Regions from separate parts of the Pseudomonas trivialis genome, predicted to be linked through region 2. Evidence: predicted binding sites of a transcription regulator. Region 2 holds the regulator's gene; the other holds the start of a gene.

Region 1 (7,995 bases), 540 kb from region 2:
TTTAATCGTCAGGCTCTGGCGTAAACGGCTTTCTCAATCAGCGGTGTAGAAAATTTGAATTAGCAGATTGTCCTCCCGGTCAAGAATTATGAACGCAGTCAATCTGACGAGGTGAGCGCAATGACTATCCAGGCAGAGACACTCGTACAACTGACCGAAGCGCTGCGCGAACGCGGCTTGAATCTGGTGTCGGATGTGCACTTTACCCGTGCACCTTATCGGCACAATCACCGCTGGATCTGCACGGTGCAATGAGGTCACATAAAAACAAATGCCCCGACAAGTCGGGGCATTTGCTGTCAGCCGGAGTAGACCGCGTTTTCACGCGGGCAGCCCGGCCCTTTTTTACTCACTGCAGGCTTACCTGACGCAGTTGCGGATCACTGTCGCTACCGATCGTGATGCGTTTGGGCTTGGCCTCTTCAGGCACCACGCGCAGCAGGTTGATGCTCAGCAATCCGTTGTTCAGGGAAGCACCGCGCACCTCGATGTGATCCGCCAGGCGGAACGACAACCGGAAGGCCCGTTGCGCAATGCCCTGGTGCAGGTAAGTCACCTCTTTCTCGCTTTCACGTTTGTCACCCACAACCGTCAAAACGCCCTTCTCGACCTGGATATCCAGATCCGCCTCAGTAAGCCCGGCGACTGCAATGACAATGCGATATTCGTCATCACCGTGCTTTTCCACGTTATGAGGCGGATAGGTGTTTGGAGCCTCGCTGCGCAGCGCAGACTCAAACAGGTCATTGAAGCGATCAAAGCCCACCGACTGACGGAACAGAGGGGCCAGGGAAAGAGTAGTAGCCATTTTAAAATCTCCTGATTAGATCCAAGTGATTTAAAGCGCGACCCTGATTCGGCGTCGCGTGAAGGGAATTTATGTGCGGGAGAGAAGATTTCAAGGGGCGGGTTTGAAATATTTTTACGGGCTCGCTGGCCCTGGGCTGAAAATCCCGCGAAGCCTCTGGCTCGCGGGATTTCTCCTTGGTGTTAAGTCAGTTGACCTTGAACTGCCTCACCAATCCCTGTTGATGCTCGGCCAATCGAGCAAGCTCGCGGCTAGTGGCGGCGGTTTGCTCAGCGCCGGCGCTGACCTGGATCACCAGTGAGTTGATGTCGTTGACGTTGCGATGAATTTCTTCGGCCACCAAGCTTTGCTCCTCGGCAGCGGACGCTACCTGGATGTTACGGTCGCTGATGGACGCGATGCCTTCGGCGATCTCATTGAGCAAGTGGCCCGCACGAACCACATTGCTCGCACCTTCCTGCGCCTTGCCAAGGGTCTCCTGCATGGAGACAGCGGCGCGGTCTGAACCCGACTGCAGGTTGGCGATCATGTTCTGGATGCTGACCGTGGAGTCCTGGGTCTTTTTGGCCAGATTGCGCACTTCATCCGCAACCACCGCAAAACCACGGCCCTGCTCTCCCGCACGCGCCGCTTCGATGGCGGCGTTCAGTGCCAGCAGGTTGGTTTGCTCGGCAACACCGCGAATCACGTCCAGCACCGAAGAGATGGAATCGCTTTCGAGTTTGAGTTCGTTGATGATCTTCGAGGTTTGTTCGGCCTGCACTTCCAGGCCCTGGATCAAGCGGACGGTGTTATCGATCTCAGTCTTGCCCTGCAGGGTGCTGGCGTTGACACGCTGTGACATTTCAGCGGCGTCGGTGGTGATGCGCGCCACATCCTTGACCGTGGCGCTCATCTCGCTGATCGCGGTCACCACCTGGTCGGTACCCTGACGCTGTTGTGCCACGTTCTGGCTGGTCTGCAAAGCCACCGCCGAGGACTGCTCGGCAGCCGTGGCAACCTGCGTCGTGGCGCTGCCAATGTCGCTGACCACGCCACTTATCTGAAGCGCCATGTTGTCCAGGTTGCGTGATATTTCGCCAAACTCGTCCTTGCCGGTGTAGCGGGTGCGCACCGTCAGGTCGCGGGTGGAAAGCGATGCAAGGGTGCGGTTCACATCGGTCACCGCCCGCTTGATATTGCGGATGATCACCAACGCCAGCCACAGCAAGGCGATCAACATCACTATGACGGTCGCTATGGCCACATACAGACTGAGTTCGGCATTGTCACGCTCGTGATGGGCCAGGCCAACCACGTTCTGGCCCAGCTCCGCTTCGACGCCGGCCATGAGGTCGATACGACTGGTCGAAAGGTTGAACCAGTCTTCAGGTTTGATATTGAGCGGGTTGCCCAGGGGCGTATCAAAACCGAGCCGCTGAAGGCGTGCGACTTCCAATGATCCGGGTTGTTGCAGGACAGCATCCAGCTTGCTCTTGAAGGCTGCCGGAGCCCATCGCTGGAAGGCTTCAAAGTAGCCAGAGAACTCACCGAGGTTACGGCTGAAGCGCGACAGCAACGCAGCGTCGAATCGATTTTGATTGAACGCCAGGCCCAGCAATACGCGCTCGCGCCCGGCACGCTCTTTCATATCGACAAATTGATTGAGCGAGCCCAACGCACGCAAAATTTGGGGGTCATCAATGCTGGCTTCCAACGAATAATTGAAGCCCACAAGGGTTTTAATCAGGTCGGTAAAAAGAGCGCCGGACTCTGTGTTGTTAATCGCCAGGTTATCGACTTTCAAACGCAAGGCGGCCAACTCACCCAGCGCGCGCAATGCCTCGTTCGGGGCTGGAATACCCTCGCTCGATTGCCCTCGCAGCGCGCCGATTGACGTGTCGGTCTCCTGGCGCAAGGCCTTGAGCTTGTCTTGCATGGACTTGCCACCGCTGCCCAGAAAAACGCCGCTGGCGCCGCGCTCGCGTTGGAGGGTTGTCACGACATTGCTGAATTTCTGTGCAGCGGTGGTGGCGGCAACTGCGCGATTCATTGCCCCCAGCGTATCGCTTTTGTCCGCAATGAAAATGCCCGCAAAGGCCAGAAATCCGAGCAAAGGAAAAATCAGAATAAGCAGCAGCTTGGTACTCAAAGGAGCATTGCTAAGCATTACAAACCTCAGGACTTACAATTTTTGTCTAATAATTACCTCAGGCGCACGTTCTAGTGAAATCGACGTTTATAGGAGCCAAAGATGATCCAGTTTGAGCCCGCCATAGCCGTTTTTCTTCCGTTTAGACTATCTCGGCCTCAAATTCGTAAGCTTTAGAATGATTGAGGAGAAGGTCCGCATATTGAGGCTATCAAATTCTCTTTCTCCCAAAAGAGTCGGCGGTTGGGGGCTTGATCCTAATCTCGCCTCCGGTCAGGCAGAATTTTCGTAGCGCTATATAGCCATATTGCCACGCGGGGGACCACCTGCATCTAACTCAGAAATAACCCCTTAATGGCCAGCTTGTGCTTGCTGGCGCATTCGGCGTCGGTACAGGGCATCTGTCATCGGGAACTCGGTGACAGGTGTGCGTGGTTTTCTCCAGAATTTGGTTTTTCTGAAAACCGAAGGTATCGTCCGCCTGACGCTGCTACAAGAATCAACTATATTACAGAAGATAAAAATCCATGAAGGATACGCAGATTCAGCTAAAAGCCTTTACCGAAACTAACAGTTAGTCGATAACACTTCCAGTTGGCCAACGCATTACCGACACACTAAAGCCTCGGCTCGACAAGCTCAGATAAGTTACGAAATATATCCTGCTTATCCCTTATGATTTCGTGTAAATAGATGCTAGCGCCCTACAGATGTAGGGTGGTCATGAAAAATAAAAGCTTGCTATTATCTTATTGCGTTACTTCGCTTGAATAGCATAAATGGAATTATATGCGGGCGCTTACAAGTGTTCGCAGTTAAGGCAATGGAGCCATTCAGCGTGCAAGACTTACTCATGAGAATGAAGTGAGACTGATAACTCAGGCGGACAATCACGCAGCCGCCTTCAAAAAGTCGTCATTCCAGTCTGCGATGATCGAACCGGTGCCAAAATTTAGAGTTTGAGGTGTTAATCAAGCTGCGAGCATAAGAGGGTTTTCCTCATTTTTCCTCGAAATACTGCCAACTCAACGCGATTGGTAGTTTTCGTTTTTTTTAGCATTGATGAGATGTGGTCTCTTACGGTGTGGTTGCTTATACCCAGCTCTTTGCCTATCTGCTTGTTAGTTAAGCCTTGTGCTAAGAGTTCTATGACGTCGGACTCTCGATTTGTAATTTCCAAAATAACGCTTCCTTACATGGACTGTTCGTGTGTTGGTTTTAGAAACGGAGCTGAAAATTTTACGCATCCCCGTAACCGGCTTCAGGTGGTGCGCTCACATCGATAACGAGCGGGGACAGTTAAAATTTACTTTTTCTAGCCGTATTTTTTATGTGATGTGACGCATCGCCCAGCTAGTGGTTAGCTCTGCCGGATGAGTTGTGCATCGCCCAGGTTGATGTTCAAGGATGAAAGAAGATGAGGGGTAAATTTTGAGCTCGGAGAAAACGTTGTTCCGGCGCGAGGCATTGAGCTCTCAGCACTCGAATTGGCTAGGAGAAATCGTACTCGCCAGACCCGTATCCTTCGCCATCCTCACTCTGGTTGCTGGATTGTTCGCGACAACGGTCGTGAGTTTTTTTCTCTGGGGCAGTTACACAAAACGTATCACTGTGCCGGGCCAGTTGGTGCCCTTCTCGGGGCAACTGAAAATACATTCTCCTCAGTACGGGCTGGTCCTGGAACGATTTGTCGATGAAGACCAGCGTATCAAGCGAGGAGCCCCACTTTTTCGAATTTCCAGCGAGCGCTATGCGGGGGATGCGCGGCCAGTTCAAGCGGACGTCAGCGACCAACTCGCTATGCGGCAGCACTCTTTGACCGCCGAGTTCACGAAGAAGCAGCAACTTCAGGCTGAAGAGCGGCAAAGCCTGCAAAGCAAGTTGGACAGTTTACGACGACAGTTGCGAACTCTGGCGCAGCAGACGGCCAGTCAAGAAAAGCTTGTAACGCTGGCGACAAATGCTGCTGATCGTTATCAGGGGTTGATGGATAAGGGCTACATCTCAATGGATCAGCTTCAACAGCGTCAGTCTGAGCTCCTGGGCCAACATCAGACTCTCCAAGGACTGGCTCGCGAAACGACGGTGCTCAACCAGCAACTGGTGGAGACACAACACGAGTTTGCCGGTCTTTCGGCACTGCACGAAAACCAACTCGCGGGCATTCAGCGCTCACTGTCGGGCATCAAGCAAGAACTGATCGAAAGTGAAGCCAAGCGTGCCTTGACTATTACAGCTCCTCGAGACGGCGTGGCCACAGCGATTCTTGTTGAACCGGGCCAGACGGTTGATAGCTCTCGCGTGTTGATGAGCATCGTACCCGCTAATTCTCATCTGCAAGCAGAGTTGTACGCGCCGAGCAAAGCCATTGGTTTCATTCGTGCCGGCGACCCTGTGAGGGTGCGCTACCAGGCGTATCCGTACCAGAAGTTCGGCCAATACAAGGGCAGCGTCACGTCAATTTCCAAGGCGACATTGTCGGCAACTGAGCTGGCAACGATGACAGGCAGCGTCCCAGGACTCGACCTGGAGGGTGAACAGATCTACCGCATTCGCGTTGATATCGAAGCGCAAACAGTATTGGCGTACGGCAATTTACGGCAGCTGAAAACCGGGATGCTGGTTGAGGCCGATATTCTGCAGGAGACTCGTCGTCTCTATGAATGGGCGCTTGAGCCCCTCTACAGCCTGACCGGCAAACTCTAGGGGATACCGCATGAACTATCTCGATGCGATTTCCTTGCAAATTGGTCGACGTCTGCCCTTGATCCTGCAGACCGAAGCGACCGAATGTGGCCTAGCCTGCCTAGCCATGATCACGGGGTTTCATGGTAATCATGCAACGCTGATAGACCTACGTCGCCAATTTAGTGTGTCGCTCAAAGGAAGCACACTCAAGCAACTGATCCGGACTGCCGACCAACTCAATCTCGGTACTCGAGCTGTCAAGCTGGAGCTTGAAGATCTGGAAAAACTAAAGTTGCCTTGCGTTTTGCACTGGAACTTCAACCACTTCGTTGTGCTCAAGGCAGTACAAAACCAACGAATTATTGTGCATGATCCTGCCTCTGGCATCCGACATTTGAGCTTGTCCGAGGCCAGCAAGTCCTTTACGGGCGTAGCGCTGGAAGTCTGGCCAGGTGGGAGTTTTGAAAAGCGGCAGCCCAAGCCTCAAGTCAAACTGATGAGCATGTTGGGAAGAGTGAGCGGACTGTATCGTTCCCTTGGACAGGTGCTTGCCTTGGCACTGGCGCTGGAAGTGTTCTCACTGCTGAGTCCTTTTCTGCTGCAATGGACGCTCGACAATGTGCTGGTCACTCAGGACCATGACCTGTTGACGACTTTGATTATCGGCTTTGGCTTGTTGTTGCTGATGCAGCAAATGGTGAGCGCAATACGGGCTTGGGTCATGATGCATATGAGTACATTATTAAATGTGCAATGGCGCGCCAATGTATTCAGTCATCTGTTGCGTCTGCCTATCCATTACTTTGAAAAGCGGCATCTAGGGGATGTCGTTTCCCGTTTCGGTGCCGTGGATGTCATACAAGGCACTCTGACAGCGGCATTCTTTTCTGCCGTGCTCGATGGTCTGATGACCATCGCTACTTTCATTCTCATGTTTATCTACAGCCCATTACTGGCGGCCATAGCCGCAACAGCGATGATCCTATACGTCATGGTTCGCTGGGCGTGGTACTACCCATTGCGTCGAGCCAGTGAAGAACAGATTGTTCACGCCGCTCGCCAAGAAAGTCACTTTCTTGAAACTGTGCGTGGTATTCGGCCGATCAAGCTGTTCCAGCGCCAGAACGAAAGACGTCTTGCCTGGCTTGGTTTGCTGGTAGAGCAGATCAATGCGGGGTTGAGAACGCAAAAGTTGCAGTTGGTCTACACGCAACTGAACGGTTTGATATTCGGCCTGGAAAACCTGATAGCCATAGGGCTGGGTGCATCGATGGTGATGAACAACCAGTTCACCGTCGGCGTATTGATCGCGTTCATGGCTTACAAAAATCAGTTCGTGAGCCGCATCGCTAACTTGATCGATCACCTCTTTGAACTCTACATGTTGCGTCTGCAAGGTGAGCGTTTGGCTGACATTGTCATGCACTTACCAGAGGAAAGCCGCGGCACATTGGCGAGTGAGATGTGGCCTGCATGCCCGGTGGATATGGAACTCAAAGGCGTGAAGTACCGATATTCCGATCAGGAGCAGTTCGTGCTGAATGGTGTTGATCTGTACATCGCACAAGGCGAGTCGGTGGCTGTCACGGGAGTTTCGGGTAGCGGCAAGAGCACCATCGTCAGCTTACTGCTGGGTATCCTCCAGCCCACCGAAGGCCAGATATTCATGGCTGGGAGTGATCTACAACAGCTAGGAACCGAAACGTTCCGAGCCAAGATCGGGGTAGTCATGCAGGACGACTGCCTGTTCGCCGGTTCCCTCTCAGACAACATCGTGTTCTTTGAGTCAAACCCGGATCTGGACTGGGCTATGGAGTGCGCGCGCATGGCGTCCATTCATACCGACATCCTAGCTATGCCGATGGGTTATAACACCTTGGTGGGCGATATGGGGACAGTGTTGTCGGGCGGCCAGAAACAGCGTTTGCTGTTAGCTAGAGCGCTCTACAAGAAACCCGACGTACTGATCCTTGATGAGGCCACCAGCCATCTGGATATGGCGTGCGAGCAACAAGTTAATGAGGCTGTACGAGCGCTGAAGGTGACGCGGATTCTTATCGCTCATCGCGCTGAGACGATTGCATCGGCAGATCGAGTGGTGGTGCTGGAGCATGGCCGGATTGCACCGGCTCCTTTTGCTGAGACCCATTGTATTCATGCCATTGGCACGGTCACTTAGTGATGAGGATTTCACGCTCCGTCACAGTAGTGGCTTGTCTTTGTGCTTTATCTCAGTTGGGTCTGGCGGAAAGTCTGGATGTGTTCGCGACTGAGCGTACGGTTGCGCAAACTGCTACTCAACCCATCCACAGTGTTCCCGGTGCGTGCGAGAGCAGCCCGGTACCTGCGCGTTTAACATTGGAGGACA
Region 2 (7,995 bases):
CCGATGCGCTGGGTGCCCACGGACAGGATCACCACGTGGCCTTCGCGTTGTTCTTCATGCTTGGCCGATGCCACCAGCCAACGCTTGAGGTAGAACAGCGGCAGGGCCTTGTCGCGCACGATCACCACTTCCTGGCCGTCGACCACGTTGGTGCGCGACAGGTCGAGGTGGAAGATCTCGTTGACGTTGACCAGCGGGAAGGCAAACGCCTGGTTGCCCAGCATCACCATCAGGGTCGGCATGATCGCCAGGGTCAGCGGCACCTTGATGACGATCTTGGAGCCCTGGCCCTTGGTCGAGTAGATGTTGATCGAGCCGTTGAGCTGGCTGATCTTGGTCTTCACCACGTCCATGCCGACGCCACGGCCCGACACGTCGGAGATCTCGGTCTTGGTCGAGAAGCCCGGGGCAAAGATCAGGTTGTAGCACTCGGTGTCGGTCAGGCGGTCGGCGGCGTCCTTGTCCATCACCCCGCGCTTGACCGCGATATTGCGCAGAATCGCCGGGTCCATGCCTTTGCCGTCATCGGTGATCGACAGCAGAATATGGTCGCCTTCCTGCTCGGCCGCCAGAATCACCTTGCCGTTGCGCGACTTGCCCGCCGCTTCACGTTCTTCAGGGGTTTCGACGCCGTGGTCGACGGCGTTGCGCACCAAGTGGACCAACGGGTCGGCCAGGGCCTCGACGAGGTTCTTGTCGAGGTCGGTTTCTTCGCCCACCAGTTCCAGGTTGATTTCTTTCTTGAGCTGGCGTGCCAGGTCGCGAACCAGGCGCGGGAAGCGGCCGAAGACTTTCTTGATCGGCTGCATGCGCGTTTTCATCACCGCGGTCTGCAGGTCGGCGGTGACCACGTCGAGGTTCGACACGGCCTTTTGCATGGCTTCATCGCCACTGCTCAGGCCCAGGCGCACCAGGCGGTTACGCACCAGCACCAGTTCGCCCACCATGTTCATGATGTCGTCCAGGCGCGCGGTGTCTACCCGTACGGTGGTCTCGGCTTCGGTGGTGACTGGCTTTTCGGCCACGGCGGCAGCCGGGGCGCGTGCAGGTGCTGCGGCAGGTGCCGGTGCGGGCTTGGCGGCTGGAGCGGCTGGAGCGGCTGCGGGTGCAGGTGCCGGTTTGGCGGCCACAGGCGCAGCAGTCGCCGCTGCGGCCGGGGCCACTTCGGTGAACTTGCCCTTGCCGTGCAGTTCGTCGAGCAAGGCTTCGAATTCGTGATCGCTGATCAACCCGTCACCGGCCGGTGCTGCGCCGGCAGCAGGGGCGGCTGGCGCGGCAGCGGCAGGCGCCGTCGCGGCGACTTCCGGCAAGGCATCGACAGCAAAGGTGCCCTTGCCGTGCAGTTGATCGAGCAAGGCTTCGAATTCGTCGTCGGTGATATCGGTGCTGGCGCTCGCTGCAACTGCGGGCGGCGCGGCGACCGGTGCCACGGCGTCGGCAGCGAACTGACCCTTGCCATGCAACTGGTCGAGCAGGGATTCGAATTCGGCGTCGGTGATGTCTTCGCTGGTCGGCGCGGCAGGTGCAGCAGCCGGTGGCTGTGGCGCTTGCGGTGCTTCGGCCTCGGCCTTCACGGCGTTGAGCGAATCGAGCAACTGTTCGAACTCGCTGTCGGTAACATCCGGCTCGGGCTCAGGCTCGGCCACCGGTGCAGGCGCAGCTACGGCGGGGGCCTCGGCAGCCGGCTCTGCCAGACGCGCCAGGGCGGCCAGCAGTTCCGGGGTGGCGGCGGTGATCGGGGCACGTTCGCGCACTTCGCTGAACATGCCGTTGACCGCATCCAGTGCTTCGAGAATCACGTCCATCAACTCCGAGTCGACCTGCCGTTCACCCTTGCGCAGGATGTCGAACACGTTCTCGGCGATGTGGCAGCACTCCACCAGCTCATGGAGCTGGAGGAAGCCGGCGCCCCCTTTTACAGTGTGAAAACCGCGAAAAATTGCATTGAGCAGGTTCGCATCATCCGGTCGGCTTTCCAGCTCGACCAGTTGTTCGGACAGTTGCTCTAAAATTTCGCCGGCCTCTACAAGGAAATCCTGAAGGATTTCTTCATCGGCGCCGAAGCTCATGTGGGTGCTCCTTAGAAGCCTAAACTGGATAACAGGTCATCGACATCATCCTGACCTGACACAACGTCTTCACGTTTATCGGCATGAATCTGAGGACCTTCACCCTTGGCGAGATGTTTTTGTGGATCTTTTTCCGAGAGGATCGCCGCGCGGTCATGTTCGATGCCGGCAAAACGATCGACCTGCCCGGCCATGAGCACCAGTTTGAGCAGGTTGCTTTCCACTTCGGTAACCAGTTGGGTCACGCGCTTGATCACCTGACCGGTGAGGTCCTGGTAATCCTGGGCCAGCAGAATATCGTTGAGGTTGCTCGCCACCGTGCGGTTTTCCTGTTCGCTGCGCGACAGAAAACCGTCGACCCGGCGGGCCAGTTCACGAAACTCCTCAGCACCCACTTCGCGACGCATGAAGCGCCCCCAGTCGTGGCTGAGCGCATGGGCCTCGGTGGCCATGCCATTGACCAGAGGCGTGGCGTTTTCCACCAGGTCCATGGTGCGGTTGGCCGCCGCCTCGGTCAGCTTGACCACATAGGACAGGCGTTCGGTGGCATCGGTGATCTGCGAAATTTCTTCGGCCTGGGGCATGTGCGGGTCAATCTGGAAATTGACGATCGCACTGTGCAGCTCGCGCGTGAGCTTGCCCACTTCCTGGTACAGGCCGCGGTCACGGGTCTGGTTAAGCTCATGGATCAACTGCACCGCGTCGCCGAAATGGCCTTTTTCAAGGCTGTCGACCAACTGGTGAGCATGTTTTTTCAGGGTCGACTCAAAATCGCCCAATGTTGTTTCTTTCTGCTCCATAGCTCCCCCGCGATGGCATTAGCCGTGGATGCGTTCGAAGATTTTTTCGATCTTCTCTTTTAGCGCCAATGCCGTGAATGGCTTGACTACGTAACCGTTTACCCCGGCCTGGGCGGCTTCGATAATCTGTTCACGCTTGGCTTCGGCGGTCACCATCAGTACAGGCAGGCTGCGCAGCTTTTCGTCAGCACGCACGTGGCGCAACAAGTCGATGCCGGTCATGCCCGGCATGTTCCAGTCGGTTACCAGAAAGTCGATGCTGCCGCTGTTGAGGATCGGAATCGCCGTAATGCCGTCATCCGCCTCGACCGTGTTTGTGAACCCAAGGTCACGCAACAGGTTTTTTATGATCCGCCGCATCGTTGAGAAGTCATCAACGATGAGGATTTTCATGTTCTTGTCCAATTCGACCTCCAAGCAGTCTTAAACGCGCCCAGCACCTGGACGCGCCATTTCAATCAACAGGCGTTACACAAAAAGGACTGCCGGGTCCACCACGGGTCGAACCCGCGAAGGTCGTGACCCTCGCGGTATCGTCTGCAGTGTCCCCACACTGCCTGTCAGCGCGCGCGCCACTCTCCCAAACGCCCCCGCAAACGGGCTGCGCACTGGCTATGCAACTGGCTGACACGCGATTCGCTGACCCCCAGGACCTCACCGATTTCCTTGAGGTTCAGCTCTTCGTCGTAGTACAGCGCCAGGACCAGGCGCTCACGCTCCGGCAAGTTGGCAATGGCGTCCGCCAGTGCACCCTGGAAACGTTCATCTTCCAGGTCGCGTGACGGCTCCATATGCGCACTCGCGCCATCCTCATGCAGCCCTTCGTGTTCGCCGTCCTGCAACAGGTCGTCGAAACTGAACAGGCGGCTGCCCAAGGTATCGTTCAAAATCCCGTAATAATCATCGAGACTCAATTGGAGTTCGGCCGCAACTTCATGATCTTTAGCGTCGCGACCGGTTTTTGCTTCAATTGAGCGAATTGCGTCACTGACCATCCGCGTATTGCGGTGCACCGAACGCGGCGCCCAATCCCCTTTACGCACTTCATCGAGCATCGCGCCACGTATGCGAATACCCGCATACGTCTCGAAACTGGCGCCCTTGCTCGCATCGTACTTGGTCGACACTTCAAGCAAGCCGATCATGCCGACCTGGATCAGGTCTTCGACCTGCACACTGGCCGGCAGGCGTGCCAGCAAGTGATAGGCGATGCGCTTGACCAGCGGCGCATAGCGCTCGATCAGTTCGCCCTGGCTGTCGCGTGCCGATTTTTTATAGAGGTTGTAGCCGCTGGATGTCATAGCACAGGACCCGCGCTTGTCTGATGCACCAATCGTTCGACGAAGAACTCCAGATGCCCGCGCGGGTTGGCGGGCAGCGGCCAGGTATCGACCTTCTGGGCAATCGCCTTGAATGCCAGCGCGCACTTGGAACGAGGGAATGCTTCGTAGACCGCACGCTGTTTTTGCACAGCCTTGCGCACGCATTCGTCGTAGGGAACTGCGCCGACGTATTGCAGGGCGACATCGAGAAAACGATCCGTGACCTTGGTCAGTTTGGCGAACAGGTTGCGCCCTTCCTGCGGGCTCTGGGCCATGTTGGCCAGCACGCGGAAGCGGTTCATGCCGTAGTCACGGTTAAGCAGTTTGATCAGGGCGTAGGCGTCGGTGATCGAAGTGGGCTCGTCGCACACCACCAGCAGCACTTCCTGCGCGGCGCGCACAAAGCTGACCACGGACTCGCCGATGCCGGCGGCGGTGTCGATCACCAATACGTCGAGGTTGTCGCCGATATCGCTGAACGCCTGGATCAGGCCGGCATGCTGCGCCGGGCTCAGGTGCACCATGCTCTGGGTGCCGGAGGCAGCCGGCACGATGCGGATCCCGCCGGGCCCCTGCAGCAGCACATCGCGCAGCTCACAGCGCCCTTCGATCACATCGGCGAGGGTATGTTTGGGGGTCAGCCCCAGCAGAACGTCCACGTTCGCCAGGCCCAGGTCAGCGTCCAGCAGCATGACGCGACGGCCAAGCTCTGCCAGGGCCAGGGACAAATTCACTGACACGTTAGTTTTCCCGACGCCACCTTTGCCGCCGGTCACCGCGATCACCTGTACGGGATGCATGCTGCCCATTTTATTTCTTTACCTTGTCTTGCTTAGACGCAGGCTACATGGCTTGGCCGCTTGAATCGCTTGCAGACCATCGATGTAGGTACATTTCACGGTGTTCATCCTGCCTCAACCGACCCGTTTTGCCGGGTTGTGGTAAAGGTCGGCGAACATATCAGCCATCGCTTCCTCGCTAGGCTCGTCTTGCATTTGCACACTCACGGCACGGCTGACCAACTGATGACGACGCGGCAGATGCAGATCATCCGGGATCCGCGGGCCGTCGGTCAGGTAGGCGACCGGTAATTCATGGCTGATTGCCAGGCTCAGCACCTCGCCCAGGCTCGCGGTTTCGTCGAGCTTGGTGAGGATGCAGCCGGCCAGACCGCAGCGCTTGTAACTGTGATACGCAGCGGTAAGAACCTGTTTCTGGCTGGTGGTTGCAAGCACCAGGTAATTTTTCGATTTGATCCCACGGCCGGCCAGGCTTTCCAGCTGCATGCGCAACGCCGGATCGCTGGCTTGCAGGCCGGCGGTGTCGATCAGCACCACGCGCTTGCGCAGCAGCGGGTCGAGGGCGTTGGCCAGGGACTGGCCCGGGTCGACGTGGGTCACCGGCACATTGAGAATGCGGCCGAGGGTCTTGAGCTGTTCCTGGGCGCCAATGCGGTAGCTGTCCATGCTCACCAGCGCGATGTTGTTGGCGCCGTACTTGAGCACGTAACGGGCGGCCAGCTTGGCCAGGGTGGTGGTCTTGCCCATGCCGGCAGGGCCGACCATGGCGATCACACCGCCCTCTTCGAGGGGTTCGATTTCCGGGGTGGCGATCATTCGCGCCAAGTGCGCCAGCAGCATGCGCCAGGCCTGACGGGGCTCCTCGATGTTGCCGGTCAGCGCCAGCAGGTCGCGCGACAGCGGGCCAGACAGGCCGATGCGTTGCAGGCGACGCCACAGGTTGGCCTGTTGCGGCTTGCTGCCTTGCAACTGGTTCCAGGCCAGCGAGCCCAGTTGTACTTCGAGCAGTTCGCGCAGGCCGTTGAGTTCAAAGCGCATCGAATCGAACACGCGCTGGTCGACGGCGGCAGCCGGGGCCGGTGCGGCAGGACGCGGCGGCTCGACGAAAGTCGGCTCCACCAGCGGCTCGGCAGCGGTCAACGGCAGGCCGGCGAACAGCTGGCGATTGGTGGTGGTGTCGCTGTCGCCGCGCATGCTGAGCTCGGCCTGGGCCGACACAATGCGCGAGGCGGTCTTGCGCAGCTCGTCTTCGAGTTCCATGTTCGGCACGCGTGGCGCCAGGGCCTGGGGGGTGTAATCCAGGGCAGCCGTCAGCTCCACACCGCCGGCGATGCGGCGGTTGCCGATAATGGCAGCATCGGCGCCCAGCTCATCACGCACCAGTTTCATGGCCTGACGCATATCGGCGGCGAAAAAACGCTTCACTTGCATAACCCACTACCTCAGCCGTTGGGCCCTACTGTCGCGACGATAGTCACTTGCTTATTGTCAGGAATTTCCTGGTAAGCCAATACGTGCAAATTCGGTACTGCCAGGCGTCCAAACCGCGACAACATCGCTCGGACCGGGCCTGCCACCAGCAGAATCACCGGCTGGCCCTGCATTTCCTGGCGCTGTGCGGCGTCGATCAACGAACGCTGCAGTTTTTCAGCCATGCTTGGCTCCAGCAGAACGCCCTCTTCCTGGCCTAATCCTGCCTTCTGAATACTATTGAGCAAAATCTGTTCCAACCTTGGCTCCAAGGTGATAACAGGCAGCTCGGAGTCAAGCCCTACAATGCTTTGCACGATTGCGCGGGACAATCCGACCCGCACCGAAGCCACCAGCGCGGCGGTATCTTGACTCTTGGCGGCATTGTTGGCGATAGCCTCGGCAATGCTGCGAATGTCGCGTACCGGCACCTGTTCGGCCAACAGCGCCTGCAGCACCTTGAGCAACTGCGACAACGAGAGCACGCCCGGCACCAGCTCTTCGGCGAGTTTTGGCGAGGCCTTGGCCAGCAAACCCATCAATTGCTGGACTTCCTCGTGACCGATCAGCTCGTGGGAGTGCTTGTAGAGGATCTGGTTGAGGTGGGTAGCAACTACGGTGCTGGCGTCCACCACGGTGTAACCGAGCGATTGCGCCTGGCTGCGCTGGCTGACTTCGATCCACACCGCGTCCAGACCAAAAGCCGGATCTTTGGCGGTGATGCCGTTGAGGCTGCCGAACACCTGGCCCGGGTTGATCGCGAGCTCCCGGTCCGGGTAGATCTCGGCTTCGGCGAGAATCACGCCCATCAGGGTCAGACGGTAGGCGCTGGGCGCCAAGTCGAGGTTGTCACGGATGTGCACGGTGGGCATCAGGAAGCCCAGGTCCTGGGACAACTTCTTGCGCACCCCCTTGATCCGCGCGAGCAACTGGCCACCCTGGTTGCGGTCCACCAGAGGAATCAGGCGGTAGCCAACTTCCAGGCCGATCATGTCGATAGGAGTCACGTCATCCCAGCCCAACTCCTTGGTTTCCTGGGCGCGGGCCGGGGATGGCAGCAATTCCTGCTGGCGCGCCACCTCTTGCAGGGCCTGCACCTTGACCGCGTTCTGTTTTTTCCAGAACAGGTAAGCACCGCCGCCGGCCAGGGCCGCCATGGTCAGGAACGACACGTGGGGCATGCCCGGCACGATACCCATGATCGCCATGATGCCCGCCGCCACGGCCAGGGCCTTGGGCGAGGCAAACATCTGCCGGCTGATCTGCTTGCCCATGTCTTCGGAGCCCGAAGCACGGGTCACCATGATGGCCGCTGCTGTGGATAACAACAGTGATGGCAATTGCGCCACTAAACCGTCACCGATGGTCAGCAAGGCGTACACCTTGCCGGCATCGCCGAAGGTCATGCCGTGCTGGAAGATACCCACGGCCATGCCGCCGATGAGGTTGATGAACAGAATCAGCAGGCCGGCGATGGCGTCGCCACGCACGAATTTGCTCGCACCGTCCATGGAACCGTAGAACTCGGCTTCCT

The links. The regulator FliA, encoded in region 2, starts transcription of late flagellar genes. The targets are predictions, from matches to a motif close to CTAAAGTTTNNNNNNNNNNNGCCGNTAA.
Region 1: the regulator FliA is predicted to act here: its motif matches at 3,089-3,116, upstream of VRB54_RS13900 (methyl-accepting chemotaxis protein).

What each region holds. Positions count from the first base shown of each region.
Region 1 covers NZ_CP142151.1:3,231,969-3,239,963, forward strand. The annotation lists gene VRB54_RS13890 (hypothetical protein) at 121-255, shown strand; gene VRB54_RS13895 (Hsp20 family protein) at 350-808, opposite strand; gene VRB54_RS13900 (methyl-accepting chemotaxis protein) at 996-2,957, opposite strand; gene VRB54_RS13905 (response regulator transcription factor) at 3,907-4,119, opposite strand; gene VRB54_RS13910 (HlyD family secretion protein) at 4,389-5,645, shown strand; gene VRB54_RS13915 (peptidase domain-containing ABC transporter) at 5,656-7,806, shown strand; gene VRB54_RS13920 (TolC family protein) at 7,809-7,995, shown strand, end outside.
Region 2 covers NZ_CP142151.1:3,774,491-3,782,485, forward strand. The annotation lists gene VRB54_RS16445 (chemotaxis protein CheA) at 1-2,069, opposite strand, end outside; gene VRB54_RS16450 (protein phosphatase CheZ) at 2,081-2,869, opposite strand; gene VRB54_RS16455 (chemotaxis response regulator CheY) at 2,888-3,262, opposite strand; gene fliA (RNA polymerase sigma factor FliA) at 3,430-4,170, opposite strand; gene fleN (flagellar synthesis regulator FleN) at 4,167-5,000, opposite strand; gene flhF (flagellar biosynthesis protein FlhF) at 5,106-6,422, opposite strand; gene flhA (flagellar biosynthesis protein FlhA) at 6,434-7,995, opposite strand, start outside.